Linked DNA regions of Variovorax paradoxus. The protein of the gene in region 2 interacts with the protein of the main gene of each other region in a pairwise test. Links are inferred from orthologs where the notes say so. Each region holds a gene or a part of one and is shown on either strand. Other genes may lie near its edges.

The links.
Region 1: the proteins of priA (region 2) and ssb interact in binary tests that used the Escherichia coli proteins (3 or more experiments, as listed by UniProt). The link is inferred for Variovorax paradoxus from one-to-one orthologs.

The regions. Positions count from the first base shown.
Region 1 is NZ_CP102931.1:6,356,551-6,360,938, reverse strand. The notes cover bases 1-2,987. They hold ssb (single-stranded DNA-binding protein), read left to right. Parts: upstream 1-1,208; coding sequence 1,209-1,766; downstream 1,767-2,987. Other genes in these bases: NWF24_RS29760 (NCS1 family nucleobase:cation symporter-1), read left to right, coding at 2,840-2,987; NWF24_RS29765 (FadR/GntR family transcriptional regulator), read right to left, coding at 1,842-2,612; NWF24_RS29775 (chloride channel protein), read right to left, coding at 1-1,100. In the rest of the region: more of NWF24_RS29760, read left to right, coding at 2,988-4,339; hydA (dihydropyrimidinase), read left to right, coding at 4,342-4,388. UniProt on the Escherichia coli protein: Plays an important role in DNA replication, recombination and repair. Binds to ssDNA and to an array of partner proteins to recruit them to their sites of action during DNA metabolism. Acts as a sliding platform that migrates on DNA via reptation.
Region 2 is NZ_CP102931.1:5,978,133-5,983,910, forward strand. Bases 1,566-4,539 are described here. They hold priA (replication restart helicase PriA), read left to right. Parts: upstream 1,566-1,989; coding sequence 1,990-4,089; downstream 4,090-4,539. Other genes in these bases: NWF24_RS28195 (hypothetical protein), read right to left, coding at 4,129-4,338. Also shown: hemE (uroporphyrinogen decarboxylase), read left to right, coding at 427-1,536; NWF24_RS28200 (hypothetical protein), read left to right, coding at 4,579-5,259; NWF24_RS28205 (AEC family transporter), read right to left, coding at 5,248-5,778.

The DNA.
Region 1 (4,388 bases), 380 kb from region 2 along the record:
GCCGGCCCCTGGTCGCTGCTGGCCAGCCGCGCCACCGCGTCGCCGATGCCCGCGCCGATCGACAGCGACGGCGCGAAGATGCCGCCCGGCACGCCGCACCAGGCCGTGAGCCAGGTGGCGATGAACTTGAGCACGGTGTAGAGCGGCGTGAGCTCGTCATGGCCCTGCAGCATCTGCTTGACCGCCTCGGAGCCCGCGCCGAAGGTGACGCCGCCCGTCGCCAGTCCGATGGCGGCCACGGCCAGCCCGCCGCAGGCCGCGAACCGCACCGGAAAGCGCGCCCGCCAGCGGCTGAAGCGCCCGGCCGCGCCCGTGAGCGAGGCAATAAGCAGTCGCGCGAACAGCCCGCCGGCCGCGCCGCTCAGCAGGGTGACCAGCAGGCCGGGCCCGAGCATGTCCCAGCCCAGCCGGGGTACGCGGATCACGCCGAAGTAGCTCGTGTTGCCGAAGGCCGACACAGCCACCAGGCCCGCCAGCACGATGGCCGTGATGATCAGGCCGCTGGAGCGCGCCTCGAGCCGGCCCGACAGCTCTTCGATGGCGAAGACCACGCCCGCCAGCGGCGCATTGAAGGCTGCCGCGATGCCCGCTGCACCGCCGGCAACCAGCAGCGCCCGGCCATCGATGGTGGTGTTGGGCGAGAGCCAGCGGCGCGCATGCTGCATCACCCCCGCCGCCACCTGGACCGAAGGCCCCTCGCGCCCGATCGAAAGGCCGGCCGCGAAGCCTGCCGCGCCCAGCCCGATCTTGGCGACCGTGAGCCGCAGCGAGGCAAAAACGAAGCGCCGCTCCTCGGGCAGGGCCGGATTCAGGGCCGCCTTGATCTGAGGAATGCCCGAACCGCCCGCGCCGGGGAAGAAGCGCAATGTGAACCAGACGATGCCGGCCGTGAGAAGCGGCGTCGTCAGCAGCACTGCCCAGGGCCAGGCGCGGTAGAAGCGGTGGAACTCGCCAAAGACCCAGTCGCTGGCCAGCGTGAAGCCCACCACGAACAGCCCGGCCGCGATGGCGTAGCCCAGCACGATCGCCCGGTCGAGCCAGACGCGGCCGTTCGACAGCTCGGCGCGCAGATGCTCGAAAAAGTCTGGTTCGCGGTTCATCGGAGAGGCCCATTCTGGCACCTGGCGGGAGTGCGGCCGGTCGCCTTGGGGCACAATCGAGGGTTCTTCTCAACCTCCTCCTTCATCTACTTATCAGGGGCAGTGCATATGGCATCGGTCAATAAAGTCATCGTCGTCGGCAATCTGGGGCGCGACCCCGAAATGCGTACCTTCCCGAGCGGCGACCAGGTCGCGAACGTCACAGTGGCCACCACCGATCGCTGGAAAGACAAGCAAAGCGGCGAAATGCGCGAAGCCACCGAGTGGCACCGCATCGTCTTCAACGGCCGCCTGGCCGAAATCGCCGGCCAGTACCTGCGCAAGGGCTCGCAGGTGTATGTCGAAGGAAGCCTGCGCACGCGCAAGTGGACCGACAAGGACGGCATCGAAAAGTACACCACCGAAATCCGCGCCGACCAGATGCAGATGCTCGGCAGCCGTCAAGGCCAGGGCGGCCCATCGGGCGGCCCCGAGGACGACGGCGGCTACTCGCAGGGTGGCGGCGGTGGTTATTCGCAAGGCGGCAATGGCGGTGGTGGTGGCGGCGGCGGTTACGCCCCGCGTGCGCCGGCAGCCGCTCCGCGCGCTGCGGCGCCGGCTCCGCGCCAGGCACCGGCCAAGTCGTCGTCGGGCTTCGACGACATGGACGACGACATTCCGTTCTGATCCGGACCTTCGCAGGTTCACGAGCAAAGAGCCGCTTCCCGAAAGGGGGCGGCTCTTTCTCTTTGGGCAGGCCCGTCACGCGTGGCGCCGACCCGCGGGCATCAGCAACTGCTGCACGCCGACATGCACTTCCATCTCGTGCATGTGCGTCTCGGCATCGACCATGTGCTCGGTCATCAGGCGATGCACGGCGTCGGCGTTCTCATCGCGGAAGGCCTGCAGCAGCTTGCTGTGAAAGCCCAGGTTGGCTTCGCCGAAGTGGCGGTGCTCCCACGCATTCTTGTAGACCATGAGGTCGCGCAGCAGGTCGTTGAGAAAACGGCACATGAAGGCGAGCAGGGCGTTGGGACACTTGTCCGCCAGCAGGTTGTGAAACTCCAGCTCGGCGACGCGTTGTGCACGCAACTCGATATCGTTGCGAGGCTCCTGCTCGCACAGGCGGATGGTCTGCTCGATCAGATCCAGTTGCTTCGCGTCGAGCCGGCCGACGACGCTGACCGCCAGTTCGGGCTCCAGGATCTTGCGCAGCTGGTAGATGTGATGCCCGTCCAGATGGTGGAAGTGCAGGAAGTTTCTCAGCGGCTCTGACGCGTGATCGAGCGAGACCTGCTGGAGATAGGCACCGCCGGCCGGGCCCGTGCGCGTCTTGATCAGGCCGCGCACTTCCAGTGCCTTCAGTCCCTCCCGCATCGTGCTTTTCGAGACGCCGAAAAGCTCGACGAGCTCTTTCTCGTTCGGTAGCCGGTCGCCCGGCTGCTTGCGCTCCGTAACGATCCAGCGCTTCACGTCTTCGACGACGAGGTCTGAGAGCTTGGGGCGTTTTCTTGCGCGTTGACCAATGGGCATGCCCTGTTCCTTGGGAAAGCTCCCGAGCGGAGCCGATTGCCCATGATAAATCGATGCAATTGAATGCAATTGAACCAAAAACACGCGCAATAGACCGGTGATCAGGCTTGTTTGGGCATCGAACTTGCTATGTAATGCTCCTATTTATATGTTTTATACGGATAAATAGTAGACATATCGAAGAAGCTCAATTCCCAGCCCCACGTGACTCTCTCAAAGGAAAAATCATGAAATCAAGCGAACCTTTGCAAGCCCACTCGAGACTCTGGAACGACGACCTGGCGCCCACGCGGCCCGAGCAGCGCACATGGCGCTGGTATCACTTCGCCGCGCTCTGGGTGGGCATGGTGATGTGCATTCCCGCCTACACCCTTGCCGCCGGTTTGATCGAGTCCGGCATGTCCTGGTCCGAGGCCGTCGGCACGGTCTTCCTGGGCAACTTCATCGTGCTGATCCCGATGCTGCTGATCGGGCATGCGGGCGTGAAGTACGGCATTCCCTACGCGGTGCTCGCGCGTGCCTCGTTCGGCACCCGGGGCGCCCGCATACCGGCGCTGCTGCGCGCGCTCGTGGCATGCGGCTGGTACGGCATCCAGACCTGGTTCGGCGGGATGATGATCTACACGCTGGTCGGCGTGCTGATCGGCCATCCGCTCGAAGGCGAGAAGATCGCCTGGCTGGGCATCAACTTCTTCCAGCTGGCGAGCTTCCTCGTCTTCTGGGCTCTGCAGTTCTATTTCGTCATTCACGGCATCGAATCGATCCGCAAGCTCGAGACGTACACGGCGCCGCTGAAGATCCTCATCTGCTTCGTGCTGCTGGCGTGGGCGCTCAACCGCGCCGGAGGCCTGGGCCCGATCCTGCAGCAGCCCTCGCAGTTCGTCGAAGGCGGCAAGAAGGCGGGTCAGTTCGCAGCGGTCTTCTGGCCGTCGCTGACGGCCATGGTGGGCTTCTGGGCCACCCTTGCGCTGAACATTCCCGACTTCACGCGCTTCGCGAAATCGCAGCGCGACCAGATCGTCGGGCAGGCGGTCGGGCTGCCCGTTCCCATGGGGCTGCTCGCGGCGCTTGCGGTGGTCGTCACCTCCGCCACGGTCGTGATCTACGGCAAGGCGATCTGGGACCCGGTCGACCTGGCCAGCCGCATGACGGGCGCGGCCGTGCTCATCGCGCTGATCGTGCTGCTGGTCGACACCGTCAGCGTCAACCTGGCGGCCAACCTGGTGGGTCCGGCCTACGATTTCTCGGCGTTGAATCCGCGGGCCATTTCATACCGCACCGGGGGCTACATCACGGCCGGTATCGCCGTCGCGATGATGCCGTGGAAGCTGCTCGAATCCACGCAGGGCTACATCTTCACGTGGCTGATCGGCTACTCCGCGCTGCTCGGGCCGATCGCCGGCATCCTGATTGCCGACTACTACATCGTCCGCCGCACGCAGCTGCAGGTGAACGACCTGTACAGCGACCATGGCGAGTACCGGTACAAGAACGGGTGGAACCCTGCCGCAATCGCAGCGTTCATCGCCGGTGTCCTGCCCAACCTCCCCGGGTTCCTCAATGCGGCGCTGCCGAGTGTCTTTCCGGACGTGCCCGAAGTCTTCAAGACGATCTACACCTACGCATGGTTTGCGGGCATCGCCATCTCGACCGTCGTGTACGTTGCGTCGATGCGGCTGCAGAAGCAGACGACGGTGCCGCAACAGACCAGGCCTTCGGAGGCTTGAGCATGACGAACGCGCTCTTGATCCGAGGCGGGATCGTCGTCAATGCCGA
Region 2 (5,778 bases):
GGCGTGCCCCGGATGTAGACCATGGCGTTGACCGAGCTGCCGCCGCCCAGCGTGCGGCCCTGCGGCACGAACATCCTGCGGCCGCCCGCCGCGGGTTGCGGCTCGCTCTCGTAGGCCCAGGTGCGCTCGGTGCCGATCACGCGCACGAAGGTGGCGGGCATGTGGATGAAGCGGTCGTTGTCGGGCGGGCCGGCCTCCAGCAGCAGCACGCTGCGCCCCGCCAGCGCCAGCCGGTGCGCGAGCACGCAGCCCGCCGAGCCGGCCCCCACCACCACGAAATCGAAAACCTGTTGCGCCATGTTCGTCCGGAGTTGTTGTTCCGCCCGGATGCTCGGCGCTGCGGCGCGCCATGGATCACCGAGGCGGGTTGGTGCAACTCAAAATGCGCTGTCGGTCAATGCCGGGGTGCCCTGCGACAATCGGGAAATGCCTTTCGCCCCATTGCAAAACGACACTTTCCTGCGAGCCTGCTGGCGCCAGGCCACCGACCACACGCCCGTCTGGCTCATGCGCCAGGCCGGCCGCTACCTGCCGGAGTACGTTGCCACCCGCGCCAAGGCGGGCAGCTTCATGGGACTGGCCACCAACACCGACTACGCCACCGAGGTCACGCTGCAGCCGCTGGAGCGCTACCCGCTCGACGCAGCCATCCTGTTTTCCGACATCCTGACAGTGCCCGACGCCATGGGCCTGGGCCTGTCGTTCGAGGCCGGCGAGGGCCCGCGCTTCGCGCGCCCGGTGCGCGATGAAGCGGCGGTGGCCGCGCTCGAAGTGCCCGACATGGACAAGCTGCGCTACGTGTTCGATGCCGTGGCCTCGATCCGCAAGGCGCTGGACGGCCGCGTGCCGCTGATCGGCTTCTCGGGCAGCCCGTGGACGCTGGCCTGCTACATGGTGGAAGGCGCGGGCTCCAGCGACTACCGCCTCGTGAAGAGCATGCTCTACAGCCGCCCCGACCTCATGCACCGCCTGCTGGCCGTGAATGCCGACTCGGTGGCCACGTATCTCAATGCCCAGATCGACGCCGGCGCGCAGGCCGTGATGGTGTTCGACAGCTGGGGCGGCGTGCTGGCCGACGGCGCGTTCCAGGAGTTCAGCCTCGCCTACACGGCCCGCGTGCTGGCCGGCCTCAAACGCACCGGCGCCGACGGCCAGCCCGTGCCGCGCATCGTGTTCACCAAGGGCGGCGGCCTGTGGCTCGACGCCATGCGCGAGCTCGACTGCGAAGTGCTGGGCGTCGACTGGACCGTGAACCTGGCCTCGGCGCGAAAGCAGATCGCCGAAGGCTCGGACGGCAAGGCCAAGGCCCTGCAGGGCAACATCGACCCCAACGTGCTGTTCGCGCCGCCCGCGCAGATCGAGGCCGAGGTGGCGAAAGTGCTGCAGGCTTTCGGCAAGCCCCACGCCGACCGCAACGCCCAGGGCCCCACGCACATCTTCAACCTGGGCCATGGCATCAGCCAGTTCACGCCGCCAGAGCATGTGGCGGCGCTGGTGCAGGCGGTGCACGCCCAGTCGCGCGCGCTGCGCGGTTAACACTGCAGTCTTCGGGAGCGGGCCGGCGGGGCGCTGAGCCGCCCCGTAAAGTTGGTACGAAGCCGTTTGTCAAGCGCAAAAACGGCATATCGGTCTGACTTATGCACAAAACCCGTGTTGCACTGCGCAAGATTTTCCGGGGGACCTCCCTCTTTGCTCCTAAAGAGATAGCGACGCTAAGTTATTGATTTATATAGGATTTGAACTTTGCTTTTTTTCCGGGCATTCCAGCCAGAGCCTTGATTTTCAAGGCCCCGCGGCGAATCGAGCTGGCTTGTCAACAAAGTTATCCACAGAAACTCTGGACGGCCTCCAAAGCTCTGAAAAATCAACAACTTAAGCGCTCTTGCTCAAAGTCTCCTTAACAAACCTTTCCAAGAAGGACCGCTCATCTCCACAGCCGGCCTCCCCTCAGACAGCGCTTCCCAGCCGACGAACGGTGCGCCACCGGCCCTGCCGTGGCGGCTCGACATCGCGGTGCAGACGCCCGCGCACGCCGCGCTCGGCGACCTGCTGAGCTACGCCAGCGCCGAGCCCATGCCGCCCGGCACGCTGGTGCGCGTACCGCTGGGCAAGCGCGAAGTGCTGGGCGTGGTCTGGAACGAGCCGGTTTCGCTGGTGGATGCCGAACCCGACATGGCACTGAAGCCCGTGGGCGCGGCGCTCGACGCGCTGGCCCCGCTGGGCGAGGCCTGGCGCGACCTCGTGGCCTTTGCAGCGCGCTACTACCAGCGCTCGATCGGCGAGATCGCGCTGGCCGCCCTGCCGCCGCAGCTGCGCGACCTGTCGACGACGCAGCTGGCGCGCCGCCTCAAGCGCAAGACGACGGCCGGGCCAGTGGCCGAGACAGCCGAATCGGCGAACCTGATCGCGCTGAGCGCGGAGCAGACGGCCGCCCTGGCGCGCATCGAAGCCGAAGCAGGTACTTTTTTGCTGGTCGGCAGCACAGGCAGCGGCAAGACCGAGGTCTACCTGCGCTGCGTGGCCGACCTGCTGGCGCGCGACCCCGAGGCGCAGGCGCTGGTGATGGTGCCCGAGATCAACCTCACGCCGCAGCTCGAAGCCCGCTTCAAGGCCCGCTTCGGCGAAGAGGCTGTGGTGTCGCTGCACAGCGGCATGACCAATCCGCAGCGGCTGGCGAGCTGGCTGGCGGCGCACGGCGGCGCGGCGCGCATCGTGCTGGGCACGCGCATGGCGGTGTTCGCATCGATCCCGGAGCTGAAGCTCATCGTGGTCGACGAAGAGCATGACCCGAGCTACAAGCAGCAGGAAGGCGCGCGCTATTCCGCCCGCGACCTCGCCGTGTGGCGCGGCCAGCGCGAAAAGGCCAAGGTAATCCTGGGCTCGGCCACGCCTTCGCTCGAGAGCTGGCACCAGAGCCGGCCCGCCGAAGGCGAAGACCCGGGCGGGCGCTATGTGCGTCTGGCGATGCCATCGCGTATTGGCGCGGGCGAGTTACCGGCCGTGCGCTTGGTCGACATGAATTTGCAGCCGCCAAAGACGGTGATTTCGGGCGCGCTGCTCGACGCCATCGGCCAGCGCATCGCGCGCGGCGAGCAGAGCATGATCTTCTTGAACCGGCGCGGCTACGCACCGGTGCTGGCCTGCGGCGACTGCGGCTGGAAAAGCGAATGCCCGCACTGCAGCGCCTACCGCGTGTTCCACAAGATCGACCGCACCCTGCGCTGCCACCACTGCGGCTTTACCGAGCGCGTGCCGCGCGCCTGCCCGGCCTGCGGCAACCCCGACATCGCGCCCGTGGGCCGCGGCACCGAGCGGCTCGAAGAGCACCTGGCCGAGCTGTTCTCGGCTGTGAAGCACCCGGATGGCAGCGCGGTGCGCATTGCGCGCATCGACGCCGACAGCACCAAGAAGCAGGGCGCGCTCGAATCGCAGCTCGCGGCCGTGCACGCGGGCGAGGTCGACGTGCTGGTCGGCACGCAGATGATCGCCAAGGGCCACGACTTCCGCCGCATCACGCTGGTGGCGGCGGTGAACCCCGACGGCGCGCTGTTCTCCAGTGACTTCCGCGCGCCCGAGCGGCTGTTCAGCCTGCTGATGCAGTCGGCCGGCCGCGCGGGCCGCGATGCCGCGTATCTCGCAGCGCAGGGCGCGAAGGCCGAGATGTGGATCCAGACGCACCATGCGCAGCACCCGCTGTTCATGGCGCTGCGCAAGCACGACTACGCCAGCTTCGCGCAGCAGCAGCTCGACGAGCGCCGCGCGGCCGGCATGCCTCCCTTCGCGTTCCAGGCACTGCTGCGGGCCGACGCGAGAGAGCAGTCGGTGGCGCAGGGCTTCCTGAACATGGCGGCAGACCAGGCCGAGGCACTGCCGGGCTCCGACCTCGTCACGCGCTACCCGGCAGTGCCGCTGGCGATCCAGCGCGTGGCCAATGTGGAGCGTGCGCAGATGCTGATCGAAAGCCCCTCGCGCGCCGCGCTGCAGCGGCTGCTTGCGGGCTGGCAGCCGCTATTGCACGAGTTGCGGCGCACGCCGGAGGGCAAGGGCGTGATCCGCTGGCTCGTCGACGTCGATCCGCACAGCATCTGAGCCGATGGATCGGCGACTGGTCAACCTGAGACCGCGGTTTCAGTGGTAGCCAGTGGGCTCCTTGCCCATGTCCACATAACGCAGCTCGTTGTGCCTGCGCCGCGCGATGCTCACGGGCCACGCGAACACCACGAGGCTCAGCGCGGCGAGCGCGAGCCCGGTGGCGGTGCCGAACTTGCCGGCATGCCAGAACCAGCCGACGCCGGCGAGACATACCAACCACAGCAGGATGCGAAAAAGAATTGCCATTGCGCGCCCCTTCACACCTTTGACTTGCAAGCACTGTAGCAGCGCATCTGCAAACTCAAGCATTCATCTGAAGTCATAGCGATATCTATGCCTTACGGCCTGCCTTGGCCTACCCGAAAATTTGTGAAAAAAGAGTTGACGACATGCCCCGGGGCTGTTCAAGCTGTAACAGCGCGCGAACTCCTCGCGGGTTTCGCGTTCCAAGCAAGCTCGTCTATTGAAGGCAAAGGGTAGGTCGCCGTGAAACCGCCGTCTTTCGCAGGTTGGGTTCTCTCGCTCGCGTCGTGCTTCGCCTGCGTTCTTGCCGCACCCATTGCTTCGGCGGCCGAGCTCGATCTGCAGGGCAGCCGCCTGGTGGTGTCGGGCATGCTCGACGGCACCGCAATCAAGGAATTCACCGACCAGCTGGGCAGTGGAACGGTCCATACCGTGGTCTTCGAGGACTCGTTCGGCGGCACCGCCGAAGCAGCGGGCGCATACGCCGACGCCATCCGCGCGAGCGGCGTGCAGACCGAAATACGAGGCCAGTGCATGGCCGCCTGCGCATACGCCTTCCTGGCCGGCAAGACGCACCGCTTCGGCTATGGCCTGCAGGTCAACGGCATCCTGCTGCCGGTCGCGTCGCGCCCCACGGCCGCCGAACTGGCAATACGTTGGCGCGGCGACGAGGCCCACAAGACGCTGGCCGACTTCACGCCCACCGCCGCTCCCTCCGCAGCCAAGCCGGTGGAAGCCAGCGCCCCGCCCGTCTTCAAGGACAACTGGCAGCCTGACCACGGCGTGCTCTTCACCGCGAGCCCGACGCTCTTCGGCCGCATCTACAACACCTACTACTGCGACGGCACGCAGGGCCGCGACTTCTCGAAGTGCGAGCGCCTTGCCGATGCCGACCCGTACAAGCTCGGCGTCCTAACCCCGTAGCACGCTCACCGCGAGCGGAAAGCTGAAGAAGGCAATCGCCGTCGTCCACAGGATGATGCGCGCGATGCGCCCGTTGTCCGCGCCGAAGCGCTCGGCCAGCATCGACACGTTGCTCGCGCTCGGCAGCGCCGCGACCAGCACGATCACCACCAGCGCCGCATGCGACAGCGGCAGCCCGAGCGCAATGGCGCCGAGCCCCAGGCCCCACACCAGCAGCGGATGCGCGAGCAGCTTCACCGCCACCACCGGCAGCACGTCGCTCCATGCCGCCTTGGTCGCAGGGCTGCGCGCCGTGGTGCCCATGGCCTCCGCTACGGCCGCGCTGGCGCCATGCTCGCGCGCCAGCAGCGCCGAGCGGGCCAGCACCGCCCCGATGGTGAAAAGCGCCACCGGCGAGGCCGCATCGGCCAGCATGGCGATGGTGCGCTCGATGGGCCCCGGCAGCGGCCAGCGCGCAGCCGACAGCATCACGCCCAGCAGGATCGACCACGGCATCGGGTTGACCAGAATCCCGCGCAG